Regions from separate parts of the Stenotrophomonas acidaminiphila genome, predicted to be linked through region 2. Evidence: predicted binding sites of a transcription regulator. Region 2 holds the regulator's gene; the other holds the start of a gene.
What was found. The regulator FliA, encoded in region 2, starts transcription of late flagellar genes. The targets are predictions, from matches to a motif close to TAAAGTTTNNCNNNCNNNGGCCGATAA.

Region 1 (7,000 bases), 1.4 Mb from region 2:
GCGCCGAAGGCCAGGACACCGGCCATCACCACGGCGCACCTGCCGCTCCCGCGCCCGAACCGGCTCCTACTCCGGCTCCGGCTGCAGGCGCGGCCGAGCGTGCCGACGAAGGCACCGTGGTCGGGGCCATGGTCAGCTCCAATGCCGTGCACACCGAACAGGCCGTGGCCGTGGGCGGGGTCAAGGCGGTGCCGGCGGTGCGCGCGATGGCGCGCAAGCTCGGCGTGGACCTGGCCCGGGTACGCGCCACCGGTGCCGACGGCGCGGTGACGATGAGCGACGTGAAGCAGGCCGCCGAAGCCGGCACCGCCAAGGTCGGCAGCGCGCCAGCAGCCGCACCGCAGGCGGTCCAGGCCGCCGCCACGGCAGCGCCGGCCGTGCGCGCCGAAGCCGCGCGCACGCCGCTGTCGGCCGCCGGCAAGCCGATGCGCACCGCGCCCCCGGGCGTGGCCGCCAAGGGCCAGCCGGAGCCGCTCAAGGGCGTGCGCCGCAACATGGCGCGGGTAATGGCCGACGCGCACAGCAAGGTCGTGCCGACCACGCTGACCGACGACGCCGACATCCATGCCTGGGCACCGGGCAACGACATGACCTCGCGGCTGGTGCGCGGCATCGTCGCCGCCTGCCAGGCGGTGCCGGCGATGAACGCCTGGTTCGACGGCGACACCCTCACCCGCACCCTGCACGCGCAGGTGGACATCGGCATCGCCGTGGACACCGACGACGGTCTGTTCGTGCCGGCACTGCGCAACGCCGACATGCTCGACGCGCGCGGCGTGCGCGAAGGCATCAACCGCCTGCGCCAGCAGGTGGAAGAGCGCAGCATCGCGCCGTCGGAACTGAGCGGCTACACCATCAGCCTGTCCAACTTCGGCATGTTCGCCGGCCGCTATGCCACCCCGGTGGTGGTGCCGCCGTGCGTGGCCATCGTCGCCGCCGGTCGCGCCCGCTTCCAGGTGACCCCGGTAATGGGCGGCGTGGAAACGCACAAGGTGATCCCGCTGTCGGTCACGTTCGACCACCGCGCCTGCACCGGCGGTGAGGCCGCGCGCTTCCTGCGCGTGTTGATCGACGACCTGGCCCGGCCGCACTGACCGTCCGCGGCGACGGTTCCGCAGCCGGACCTGAGCCCGCAGCGATGCGGGCTCTTTTTGTTGCCCGCCCCGGTCGCCACGACGCCCGCGGCCACGCTACGATGCCCGCATCGCACAGGACAGGCGTGACCATGGCCCATTGGATCTGCAGCCACTGCAGGGAAAGCAACGAGGACACCTTCGACCAGTGCTGGAAATGCGGCACCCGCGTCGACGGCAGCGCGGACCCGGGCTTCCGCCCCGACAACGCCGATCCGGTGGCCTGGCCGCCGCGCCTGATCGATTGCCTGCGCTGCCCCGGCACGCCGATGGTGTTCGCTGGCCGCAAGCGCTTCCACGAGGGCTCCCAGGCGCTGCCGTTCCTGCTCGGCAACCTCGGCGAACTGCTGGTGAACCGCGAGGCGTTCGACCTGCACGCCTGCCCGTCCTGCGGCAAGGTCGAGCTGTTCCTGGCCAGCGCAGCGCGCTGACCCGGCCTCCGGCACCCGCCCCGCGACCGCCATGTCCCACCCGCGCCGGATCGTGCCGCTGTTCGCGCTGGCCTACCTCGGCATGCTGTTCGGCGGCGCGCTGCTCAAGCCCGGCTATTCGCACATGGCCCGGTACATCAGCGAACTGGGCGCCAGCGGCAGCCCGCACGCACGGCTGATCAGCCTGGCCGGCTTCGTTCCGGTAGGCCTGCTCGCCGCCTGGCTGCTGCTGGCCTGCGCGCGCCTGGCGCCGGTCAGCGGCCCCAGTCGTGTCGGCTACTGGCTGCTGTTGTGCGAGCCGCTGGCCTGGATCGGCTCGGCCCTGGCGCCCTGCGATCTCGGCTGCCCGGCAAGCGGCAGTATCCGCCAGCAACTGCATACCCTGCTGGGCGTGCTCACTTACGGCGGAACCGCGCTGGGCCTGCTGCTGCTCGCCACCGCGCCACGACTGCCAGCCGGCATCCGCCTGCTGTGGGCCGGGCTGGCGACCACCTGGCTGCTGCTGTTCGTGCTGATGGCCGCACCCGAACTGCAGGCCTGGCGCGGGCTGCTGCAGCGGTTGGCCGAATGGCTGGTCTATGGCGCGCTATGCGTCGCTGCGTGGCGGCTCGGTGGACCGGCGCGGGCCACGACCTCCACACCCGCGCCCGCGACACGGGCGTAAGCTCGCCGCTCCCACCGCAGGAGCACGCGCATGGCCCATCGCAGCCGCCTGGCCGGCTTCATCATCGACTGCCAGGACACCGACGCCGGCACCGCCGCCCGGTTCTGGAGCGCCGCGCTGGGGCTGGTGCCCCACGCCGCGGAGACCGACACCGACGGCGCGCAGTACGCCGGGCTGTCCGGCGCGCCCGGCGGCCTGCACGTGGAGGTGCAGCGCGTCAGCCATCCCCCGCGCGTGCACCTGGACATCGAAGCGGACGACATCGACGCCGAAGCCGACCGGCTCGAAGCGCTGGGCGCGCGCCGCATCGGCTTCGTCAAGCGCTGGTGGGTGATGGAAGCGCCGACCGGCCACCGCTTCTGCGTGGTGCGCATGAAGCACCCCGACAGCGGGCAGCCGGCCACGACCTGGGCGTGAACCGCGGCCTTTGCGGCGACAATACCCACCGGTTCCCGCGGAAGACGCCACGATGACGGTTCACCAGCTGGGCGACGCCCGCGTCCTGATCGCCGGCGGCAGCCGTGGCATCGGCCTGGCCATCGCCACCGCGTTCGCCCGGCACGGCGCACGCCTGGGGCTGTGCGCGCGCGGGGCCGACGGCCTGCAACGCGCGCGCGACACGCTGCAGGCCGGGGGCGCGCAGGTGCACGTGCAGGCCTGCGACCTGGCCGATCCGGCGCAGATCCAGGCCTGGGTCGAAGCGGCCGCCGCCGCGCTGGGCGGCATCGACATCGTGGTCAACAATGCCTCCGGGTTCGGCCACGGCAACGACGACGCCAGCTGGCAGGCCGGCTTCGACATCGACCTGATGGCCGCGGTGCGCACCAATCGGCTGGCGCTGCCGTACCTGCGGCGCAGTGCGATGCCGGCCATCCTCAACCTCAGCTCGATCAACGCGCGCGTGCCGACACCGCGCGCCACCGCCTATTCCACCGCCAAGGCGGCGCTGGACTATTACACCGTCACGCTCGCCACCGAACTGGCCCGCGAGCGCATCCGCGTCAATGCCATCGCTCCCGGCTCCATCGTTTTCCCCGGCGGGCTGTGGGACCAGCGCCGCACCTTCGAGCCAGCGCTGTACGCAAGCATCCGCGACCGGATTCCGTTCGGTGGCTTCGGCGACCCTGCCGACGTGGCGGCGGCCGCGGTGTTCCTGTGCTCGCCCGCCGCCCGCTGGATCACCGGGCAGGTGCTGGCGGTGGATGGCGGCCAGTCGCTACCGGCCTGAGCGCCGCCGCTACCGGCGCGCGGCGGCTACGCCAGCTGCGCCGACCCGATCACCTGCACACCCGGCCGCGGCGCCAGCGCCGCTTCGACCAGCGCGGCGGCGATCCGCCCGGCCGGATTGATGCGCCACGCGCGCGGCAACACCGGTGCCAGCGCACCCAGCACCCGCGCGGCCGCCTGCTCGCCGGGGCGTGGCTCGTTGCGCTCGCCACCGATCAGCCCCGGTCGCACCAGCGCCAGCGACGCGAACTCCAGCGCGCGTAGATCCTGCTCCAGTCCGCCCTTGACCCGGTTGTAGAAGAACGGCGAACGCGGGTTGGCGCCCATCGCCGAATTCAGTGCGAAGACCGCGCAGCCGTGCGCTTTCACCGCGCGGGCGATGGCCAGCGGGTAGCCGCGGTCGATGCGCGCGAACGCCTGCCGCGAGCCGGCCTGCTTCAGGGTCGAGCCCAGCGCGCAGATCGCCGCATCCACCTGCCACCAGGGCGCCTCCAGCGGCAGCGACTCGAAATCCAGCAGCGGGCCGAACAGGCGCGGATGCCGCAGCGGCAATGGCCGCCGCGCCGGCGCGACGACGGCCGTGCAGCGCGCATCGGCCAGCAACCGCATCAGCACCTGTGACCCCACCAGCCCGGTGGCGCCAGCCAGCAGTACACGCATCCCGCTCCTCCTTCGCCCGGCTGTTCAAGCCGGCATCCGCCTCGCCGATAATGGGGGACATCGATCCCCTGCCCGCGGCCCGCCCGCACAGCCCGTCCGGAAACGCCTCGCAATGGCCGACAGCAACGACATCCCGCCCTCCAAGCCTGCCGGACTGGGACGCATCCTGTCACGCCGCCAGGCCATGGCCGAGACCCCGGCACCCGCGCCGGCCGCGCCCGCGCCGAAAGCCGCCGCGCACGGCCACGGCACCGCGCCGCTGCAGCGGGTATTCGGCCATGCCCATGCCCCGGAGGCGCTGCTGCATGCCTTCGCCCAGGGCATGTCCACCCTGCCCGGCGAACTCGGCGACCTCGGCCGGCTGCTGCACAGCGCCTACGACCGCCAGGAGTGGGAACGCTATGGCCGCCTGCTGCGCCAGCTGATCGACAAGTACATCCGCACCATCGAACTGGGGCCGGCGCAGCCCGGCAACAGCGAGGCCGAGCGGCTGCGCGACATGCTGCGCAACACCCTCGGCGCGGTGCTGTCCAGCCTGCTGCAACAGGCACCGGAGCTGGAAGCCCAGGCCCGGCGCATGGGCGACGAACTGCGCGGCTGGCAATCCGGGCAATCGCTGGAGCCGGTGGAGCAGCACCTGCGCGAACTCTGCCACCAGGTCGGGGTGCGCAACGACGTGCTCCACGAGCAGCACGACCTGCTGCTCAACCTGTTCGACCTGCTGCTGCAGAACATCGCCGAACTGGTCGATGGCGGCAGCTGGCTGCACGGCCAGATCGGCAACGTGCGGCAGATGCTGGCCGGGCCGCTGGATCGCACCTCGCTGGAACGCACCCGCAACGACCTGCGTGAGGTGATCTACCGCCAGGGCGTGCTGCGGCAGGGCATCGAGGAGTCCAAGGAGGCGATGAAGGAGCTGATGGTCGATTTCGTCGAGCAGGTCGAGGGCATGGCCTCGGAGACCGGCGACTACCACGACCGCATCGCCAGCTACGCGGTCGCGGTACGCCAGGCGCGCAGCCTGGCCGACCTCGGCCAGTTGCTGCAGAACGTGCTGCAGGACACCGCGCGCGTGCAGGCGCAGGCGCTGCGCGCGCGAGACCGCCTGGCCAGCGCCCGCGCCGAGGCGCTGGCGGCCGAACAACGCGTGCAGCAACTCGAGCGCGAGCTGGAGGAAGCCGGCAGCCAGTTGCGTACCGATCCGCTGACCGGGGCCCTGAACCGGCGCGGCCTGCAGGAACTGCTCGCCGATGCGATGGGCGGCGCGCAGCCGCTGCTCAGCATCGCCCTGCTGGACCTGGATCATTTCGGCCGGACCAACGCCGACTATGGCCACGCCGGCGGCGACCACGCGCTGCGCCACCTGGTAACCACCGCGCAGACGCGACTGGGCAGCCATGGCCAGGTCGCACGCCTGGGCGGCGACGAGTTCGTGCTGGTCCTGCCCGGCATGGCCCAGGAACAGGCCGACGCGCAGTTGCGCCGGCTGCAGGAAGCGCTGGCCCATCGGCCGTTCCTGCACGACGGCCAGCGCGTGCACGTGCGTTTCAGCGCCGGCATCGCGCAATGGCGCCCGGACGAATCCGCCGAGACCCTGCTGCAGCGCGCAGACCGCGCACTCTACGCGGCCAAGCAGGCCGGCCGCGACCGGGTCGGCAACGCCGACTGACCCCGCCACCGGCACCGACCGCGGCCATGCCGGCCTCCCCCTCCATGCGACCGGGGCGGCCACCAGGGCCGCCCCGGCATTCCACTTACTTGAAGTCGCCGGCCACGAACACGCTCAGGCTTTCGGGCTTGAGGTGCGTGCGGATCGCGGCATTGACCCGGTCGACGGTCAGCGACCGGTAGGCCGCGTCGCGCTCGATCACGAACGCCATGGAGCGATCGTAGTCGAGCAGCTCCTGCAGCAGCCCGGCCACCGCACCATCGCTGGCACGCGACTGCTCGCGCTGGACCATGCGCGCGGCGACGGCGTCGCGCAGTTCCTGCTCGGTGACGCCGTCGGCCACCAATCGCGCCAGCTCCTCGCGCAGGGCACGCTCCACCTTGCCCATGTTCTCCGGCGCGGCGATGGCCTGCACCGTGAGGCTGCCATTGTCGTCGCGGCCGCTGCGGCTGTCGTCCGCACGCAGCCCGGCGCTCACGCCGTAGCTCAGTCCTTCGCGCTGGCGGATGCGGTCGGCCAGGCGCGACTTGAGCGGATCGCCGCCCAGGATGTCCACAGCGATGCTCAGCGCCGGTGCGTCGGCATCGGTCACGTTGAGCGACAGGTTCTGCCGCGCCAGCAGTACCGCGTTGGGCTTGTCGGGAGTGCTGAAGCTCTCCCGGTGCGCCGCGCGCGGCTGGTAGCGGGTGGCGATGGGCGCATAGGGTGCCGGCGACTTCCAGCCAGCGAACAACGCCTGCAGCTGCGTCTTCACCGCCTCCGGATCGAAGTCGCCCACCACGCTGATCTGGCCGCTGGCGGTGCCATAGAAATCACGGTGCCAGGCACGCAGGTCCTCGAGCTTGAGCGCATTGAGCTTGGCCAGCGACTCGTCCAGTGAATCCGCATGCAATGGATGCCCCGCGGGCCACGGATCGAAGTACGTCGCCATCGCCATCGATGCCAGCATGCCCGGCTCCTTGCGCTGCGCTTCGATACCCGTGATCGCCTGCAGTCGCAGCTGTTCGAACTGCGCCTGCGGGAAGTCCGGCTGGCGCAGTACCTGCGCGGCCAGCGCCAGCGCCTCGGCCAGGGTTTCGCGCTTGCCGCTGAGGCGGATCTGCGCACCCTGCAGGCTGCCGCCGATGGAGGCCTCGGTCTTGAGCGCGTCGAAGCGGGCAACCAGCTGCTCGTAGCTCTGCCCGGCGGCACCGCGCAGCAGCATCGACCCCACCCA
Region 2 (7,000 bases):
TCAGCGACGGCGGCGCGTGCTGCGGATCGGTGCCGGCCGACACCGCGTCGAGCATCGCCTGCAGCCAGTCCAGCGACTGCTGCGCGGCGTCGAAGTGGTGCGCCTGCAGTACCGCCTTGCCCGAGCGCGCCATGCCCAGGGTTTCCTCGGCGGCGTGGCACAGCTCGACCATGGCGTTGATGCCGAGGAAGCCGGCGCCGCCCTTGAGCGTGTGGAAGCCGCGGAACACCGCGTTGAGCTGGTCGTTGTCCTGGGGCGACTGCTCCAGGGCGACCAGCTGTTCGCCGAGGCGATCCAGGATTTCCTGGGCCTCGATGATGAAATCGGCGGCGATGTCGTCGGCGAAGGCGCTCATGGCATCACAGCCCCAGGTTGGAGAGCAGGTCGTCGGCGTCGTTCTGGCTGACGGCGTGGCGGTCGATGCCTTCCAGCGCCGGGCCGGCGAGGCCGCGACCGCGCGCCTCGTCTTCCGGTGGCGGCAGGCCGAGCGCGCCGAAACCCTCGTGCACGCGGCGCACGATGCCGACCACGCGGCGGATGATCTGGCCGGTCAGGTCCTGGTAGCTCTGGGTCAGGGCGATCTCGGTGAGGTTGTGGCGGATGCGCTCCAGCGCCTGCTCGTGTTCGATCGCCGGCACGCTGCCCTCGCGCAGCCCGCTGACCAGCTCGCGGCACTGCTCGGCCAGGTCCAGGGTGCGGTGGGTCGCTTTTTCGGTCATCTCCACCACGTGGTCCAGGCGCGCGCAGGCATCGTCCAGCTCGCCGGCCTCGGTGGGGACCGTCGGCAGCTCGCCCAGGGCCTGGCCCAGCTCGCGCGCAAGGCGCCCCAGCCCGGCCATCATCGGCTGCGTGCGCAGCGCGGCCAGCGCGTCGATTTCACGGCGCCAGCCGTTCTCGTCGCCGCCTTCCAGCGCTGCCAGCGCGTCCTGCAGGTGCTGCACCAGGACCGATTTCTCGCTCGGAGTTCCGCTGGACATGGTCATCAGGCGCTCGCTGCCAGCCGCTCGAAGATCTTGCCCAGCTTCTCTTCCAGGGTCTGCGCGGTGAACGGCTTGATGATGTAGCCGTTCACGCCGCACTGCGCGGCCTCGATGATCTGCTCGCGCTTGGCCTCGGCGGTGACCATCAGCACCGGCAGGGTCTTGAGCCTGGCATCGGCGCGGATCGCCTTGAGCAGTTCGATGCCGGTCATCACCGGCATGTTCCAGTCGGTGATCACGAAATCGAACGGCTGGCTGTTCAACAGCGCCAGCGCGGCATGCCCGTCCTCGGCTTCGGCGGTGTTGGTGAAGCCCAGGTCGCCCAGCAGGTTCTTGACGATGCGCCGCATGGTCGAGAAGTCGTCGACGATCAGGATCCGCATGTTCTTGTTCAAAAGGTGTTCCTCTTCATGGTTCGACGAGGCCGGCGTCGGCCGCCTCGAAAATCTTCAGCCGGCCACGCAGCCGCAGCATGGCCTGGCCGTGGATCTGGCACACGCGCGACTCGCTGACCCCGAGCACCGCGCCGATCTCCTTCAGGTTCAGCTCCTGCTCGTAGTACAGCGACAGCACCAGCTGTTCGCGCTCGGGCAGCTGGCCGATGGCCTTGCCCAGTTCCTCGCCGAACTGGCTGCGCTCGAGCACCTGCTGCGGGGTCGGGCCGCCGGTGGCCGGCGTGTCCAGCTCGCCCTGGTCCTCGATCCGCGATTCCAGGCTCAGCACCTGGCCGCGCGCGGCGTCCTCGATCAGCCGCATGTACTCGGGCAGCGGCATGTCCATGGCCTGCGCCACCTCGGTCGCGCTGGCGGCGCGGCCGGTGCTCTGTTCGATGCGGCGGATGGTGGCGGCGGCATCGCGGGCGCGGCGATGCACCGAGCGCGGCACCCAGTCGCCACGGCGGATCTCGTCGATCATCGAGCCGCGGATGCGGATCGAGGCGTAGGTCTCGAACGAGGCGCCCTGTTCGGCGTCGTAGCTGCGCGAGGCTTCGATCAGGCCCATCATGCCGGCCTGGATCAGGTCGTCGATCTCGACGCTGGCCGGCAGGCGCGCCGCCAGGTGGTGGGCGATGCGCCGCACCAGGTCCGAATGGCGGGCGATGCAGTCGTTGGCGCTGGCGCGCTGGACTTCGCGGTAATGGGCGGCCGGGTTCATGTCGCCACCCCGCGCTGGATGATGCGCTCCAGGAAGAACTCGACGCCGCCGCGCGGCTCGGTCGGCGCCTGCCAGCGGGCGGTGCGGCGGGCGATCTCCTGCAGCGCCAGCGCCGCCGGCGCCGACGGGTACAGCTTGACCACCGGCTGCTGGCGCTGCACCGACAGGCGCAGCCAGTCGTCCTGCGGCACGCAGCCCAGGTAGTTGAGCGAGACGTCGGTCAGGAACTTCTCGCACACCCGCACCAGCTTCTCGTACAGCATGCGGCCTTCGTTGGGGTCGCGGGCCATGTTGGCCACGACCTGGATCCGGTCGACCCCGCGCTCGCGCGAGAGCACCTTGATCAGCGCGTAGGCGTCGGTGATCGAGGCCGGCTCGTCGCAGACCACCACCACGGTGTCCTGCGCGGCCTGGCAGAAGGTCAACACGCTGTCGGTGATGCCGGCGGCGGTGTCGATGATCATCACGTCCAGGTCGCGTTCCAGCTCGGAGAACACGTTGACCAGGCCGACGTGCTCGGCCGGCTGCAGTTCGGCCATGTGCCGGCGGCCGGACGCGGCCGGCACCACCAGCAGGCCGTCGGGGCCTTCGATGATGACGTCCTCCAGCGTGCAGCGCCCGGCGACCAGGTCGGCCAGGGTGTGCTTGGGCTGCAGGCCGAGGATGACGTCGATGTTGGCCAGGCCGAGGTCGGCGTCCAGCAGCAGCGTGCGCTTGCCCATGCCGGCCAGCGCCACGGCCAGGTTGGCCGAGACGTTGGTCTTGCCCACGCCGCCCTTGCCGCCGGTCACCGCGATGGTGCGCACGGGGCCCGCGGGCTGGCGGCGGGTGGCCGACAGCGGGAAGGCATTGGTCAGCTTGGCGTACTCACGCGACGGCATGGTTCAACTCCGGGTTGCAGGGCATATCGGCCGCGCGGCGCAAATCTTCAAGGCGAAGCACCAGATTGGCCGCCGAGGCGCGGTGCAGGTCTTCCGGCACGTCCTGTCCGTCGGTCACCCAGGTGATCGGCAGGCGATGGTCCACGGCCACCGAAAGGGCCGAGCCGAAGCGGCCGGTCTCGTCCAGCTTGGTCAGTACCAGGCCCTGCGGGTTGGCCGCGCCGAAGCGGCGCACCACCTCGTCCATGTCCTGGAAGCTGGTGTTGGCCGGCAGCACCAGCAGGGTGCGGATCTGGCCGGCGGCGCGCAGCCACTGCAGCTGCGCGGTCAGGGCGCGGTCGCGCTGGCCCAGTCCGGCGGTGTCGATCAGCACCAGCTTGTAGTCGGCCAGGCGCTCCAGCAGCTGGTTGAGGTTGGTGCCGCTGCTGGCTTCGTGCACGGCGATGCCGAGCTGGCGGCCGAAGCCGTACAGCTGCTCGCGGGCGCCGATGCGCTGGGTGTCGGTGGTGACCAGGGCCACGTCGCGGGCGGCGTGGGCTTCGGCGAAGCGCGAGGCCAGCTTTGCGATGGTGGTGGTCTTGCCGGCGCCGGTCGGGCCGACCAGGGCGATGACCCCGCCGGCCTCGATCGGGTCGACCGGGGCGATCGGCAGTTTCTTGGAGATCAGCCCCAGCATCAGCCCGCGGGCGCGTGCCGGGTCGATATCGGCCGGCATCTGTACCGCCACGTCGCGGGCCAGGCCGGCGTCGAAGCCGTACTCGTCCATCAGGTCCAGGGCGTTGGCGCGCACCGGGCTGCCGCGCAGGCGTTCGTCGGTGAAGCGGTTCATTTCGCGCTCGATCAGCTGGCGCATGCCGGCCACTTCCTGGCGCAGCTCGGCCAGCTGGCGGTCGTCGCGCGGCGCCGCGGCCACCACGCTCAGCACGGGCGCGGCGACGGCGGTGTCCACGGCCGGCGCCGGAACATTGACGGTGGCTGCGGCCGGGGAGGCGACGGGCGCTGCCGGTTCGGCCGGCAGTGCCGGTGCGACGGCATCCGGCATGGCGGGCGGGACGATGGCCGCCTCGATCCGTGTGGCCGCCGCGGCCACCTGCCGGGCCGGTGCCTCCGGTGGCGGATCGATCGCGAAGTGGGCGCGGTTGCCGGCGGCGGGCGCCACTGCCGGTGCGGCGACGGCGAAGCCCTCCGGGCGGAATGCCGGCACTACCGGCGTATCGTCCGGCACCGCCGGGAAGGTCGCGAAGATCTGTTCCGGCAGCGCGGGCTGGCGTGCGACGGCGGGGGCAGGGGCGTGGGCGGGCTGCGGCTTGAGCAGCGAGGAAAAGCGGCTGCCCGGGGCCAGCTCGACGCTGCTGTCGATGGAGCGGCCGGTGGCGCCGACCGCCGAGCGGGCGAGGGCGGCAACGGCCGAGGCGGTGGCCACCACCGGTTCCGGTTCCGGGGTCTTGCGGCGGGTCACCGCGGCGATGATCGCCTCGGCGGCGCTGCGCGGCTTGGGCGCCGGCGGCGGTGCCGGGCGGGCGGCTTCCAGGGCGCGCTGCACGACGCTTTCGTCGTAGTGGGCGGCCGCCACGATCTCGACGCCTTCCTCGATCCGGCGATTGGACAGGATGACGGCGTCGGGGCCATGTTCCTTGCGCACCAGGTTCATGGCGGTGCGCATGTCGGCGGCGACGAAACGTTTGATCTTCATGCTGGAGTACCGGGAATTCGTGTGCGGGTGCGACGCGGGAGCAGTGGCGTTGGCGGTGTCGTGCATGGCGGTGCGTGCTCCTCGTCCTTCGTGTGTGGCGGTGGCCGGCTAGGTGTCCGTTCTTTGACGTCGTCCTGCGCCGCCGCCGGTTTCCAGGCTGTCCTCAGCTGATCGTGCCGACCAGCTTCAGGCGCTTGTCTTCCGGTACCTCGCTGTAGGCCAGCACCGACAGCGAGGGGACGCTGTGGCGGACCATCCGCGCGAGGGCGGCGCGGACCGGGCCCGGTACCAGCACCACGGCCGGCTCGTTCCGCGCCTCCTGCTTGCCGACACATTCGGCAAGACTCTGGTGGAGGCGCTCGGCGAGACCGGGTTCCAGCGCGGCACCGTTGCCCTGCGTGGATTCCTGCAAGACCCGTTCCAGTTGCGGGTTCAGGGTGAACACCGGCAGTTCCGGCGACATGCCGGCGATCTCCTGCACGATGAACCGGCCCAGCGCGTTGCGCACCGCCACGGTCAGCGCGGTCGGGTCCTGGCTGAGCGGGGCGTTCTCGACCAGCGCCTCGGCGATCTTGCGCAGCTGCCGGATCGGAATGCGCTCGATCAGCAGGTTCTGCAGCACCCGCGCCACCACCGAGATCGGCAGCGCCTTGGGGGTCAGGTCCTCGACCAGCTTGGGCGCGCTCTTGGCCAGGGTCGCCAGCAGCTGCTGCACTTCCTCGTGGCCCAGCAGTTCCGGCGCGTGCTCGCGGATCAGGTGCGACAGGTGGGTGGCGACCACCGTGGCCGGGTCGACCACGGTGTAGCCCAGCGACTCGGCATGGGCGCGCTGGTGCGGCTGGATCCAGGTGGCGTCCAGGCCGAAGGCCGGGTCCTTGCCGGGAATGCCGTCCAACTGGCCCATCGCGCTGCCGGGGTCCAGTGCCAGCTCGCGGTCGGGATGGATCTCGGCGCTGGCGACCGGCACGCCGTGGATCAGCACCCGGTAGGTGGTGGGCGCCAGCTCGAGGTTGTCGCGGATGTGCACCGACGGGATCAGGAAGCCCACGTCCTGGGTGAGCTTGCGGCGCACGCCCTTGATGCGTGCCATCAGTTCGCCGCCCTGGGCCTTGTCCACCAGCGGGATCAGCCGGTAACCGACCTCCAGCCCCAGCGGGTCGACCGGGCGCAGTTCGTCCCAGCTCAGTTCGGCGGTCGGCGCCGGCTGCGCGCCGAGCAGGCCGGGGATCTCGCCGGCGGCGGCCGCGCCGGCCTCGGCGCTGGCGGCCGCTGCGGCAGCCGTGTCGCGCTTCCACAGTTTCCAGGCCAGGAAGCCGAGGATCGACGCCAGCACCAGGAACGCCAGGTTGGGCATGCCCGGGACCAGCCCGACCAGGCCGATGATGGCCGCGGCGATGGCCAGCGCCCGGTACTGGCCGAATACCTGGCCCATCATGGCCTGGCTCATGTCCTGGGCGCGCGAGGCGCGCGTCACCAGCATCGCCACCGCGCTGGACACCAGCAGCGCCGGCAGCTGCGCCACCAGGCCGTCGCCGATGGACAGCAGGGTGTAGGTGGAGGCTGCGTCGGCGAACGGCATGCCGTGCTGGAGCACGCCCACCGCCAGGCCGCCGAGCAGGTTGATGAACAGGATCAGGATGCCGGCGATGGCGTCGCCGCGGATGAACTTGCTGGCGCCGTCCATCGCACCGTAGAAGTCGGCTTCCTCGCGCACTTCCTCGCGCCGCGCCTTGGCTTCCTCGCGGGTCAGCAGGCCGGCGTTGAGGTCGGCGTCGATCGCCATCTGCTTGCCGGGCATGGCGTCGAGGATGAAGCGCGCGGTCACTTCCGACACGCGTCCGGCGCCCTTGGTGATGACCACGAAGTTGATGATGGTCAGGATCGCGAACACCACGATGCCGACCGCGTAGTTGCCGCCGATCACGAACTCGCCGAACGAGGCGATGACCTTGCCCGCGGCCTCGTGGCCATTCTGGCCGTTGAGCAGGATGACGCGGGTGGAGGCCACGTTCAGCGCCAGCCGCAGCATGGTGGTGACCAGCAGCACGATCGGGAAGATGGTGAAGTCCAGCGGCCGCTTCACGTACACCACCGCCAGCAGCACCATCAGCGAAATGGCGATGTTGAAGGTGAACAGCGCGTCCAGCACCGGTGCGGCCAGCGGCACCACCACCATCGCCAGCAGCGCCAGCACGATCAGCGGCGCGCCGAACCCCTGGCGGATCGCATCGAGCAGGCGGCGCGCGGTGGCGGGCATGGGCTGGGCGCTCATGGGCGGGCCCCCTTGCCGA

Region 1: a site for FliA is predicted at 4,140-4,166, ahead of F0P95_RS01585 (GGDEF domain-containing protein). Genes of this name have one in related genera too.

Annotation. Positions count from the first base shown of each region.
Region 1 is NZ_CP043567.1:285,377-292,376, forward strand. It holds gene F0P95_RS01555 (dihydrolipoamide acetyltransferase family protein) at 1-1,094, shown strand, start outside; gene F0P95_RS01560 (hypothetical protein) at 1,226-1,564, shown strand; gene F0P95_RS01565 (DUF998 domain-containing protein) at 1,596-2,228, shown strand; gene F0P95_RS01570 (VOC family protein) at 2,259-2,645, shown strand; gene F0P95_RS01575 (SDR family NAD(P)-dependent oxidoreductase) at 2,698-3,456, shown strand; gene F0P95_RS01580 (Rossmann-fold NAD(P)-binding domain-containing protein) at 3,483-4,115, opposite strand; gene F0P95_RS01585 (GGDEF domain-containing protein) at 4,228-5,784, shown strand; gene F0P95_RS01590 (M16 family metallopeptidase) at 5,870-7,000, opposite strand, start outside.
Region 2 is NZ_CP043567.1:2,679,119-2,686,118, reverse strand. It holds gene F0P95_RS12285 (chemotaxis protein CheA) at 1-355, opposite strand, end outside; gene F0P95_RS12280 (protein phosphatase CheZ) at 360-983, opposite strand; gene cheY (chemotaxis response regulator CheY) at 983-1,375, opposite strand; gene F0P95_RS12270 (RNA polymerase sigma factor FliA) at 1,389-2,135, opposite strand; gene F0P95_RS12265 (MinD/ParA family protein) at 2,132-3,016, opposite strand; gene flhF (flagellar biosynthesis GTPase FlhF) at 3,003-4,709, opposite strand; gene flhA (flagellar biosynthesis protein FlhA) at 4,873-6,981, opposite strand; gene flhB (flagellar biosynthesis protein FlhB) at 6,978-7,000, opposite strand, start outside.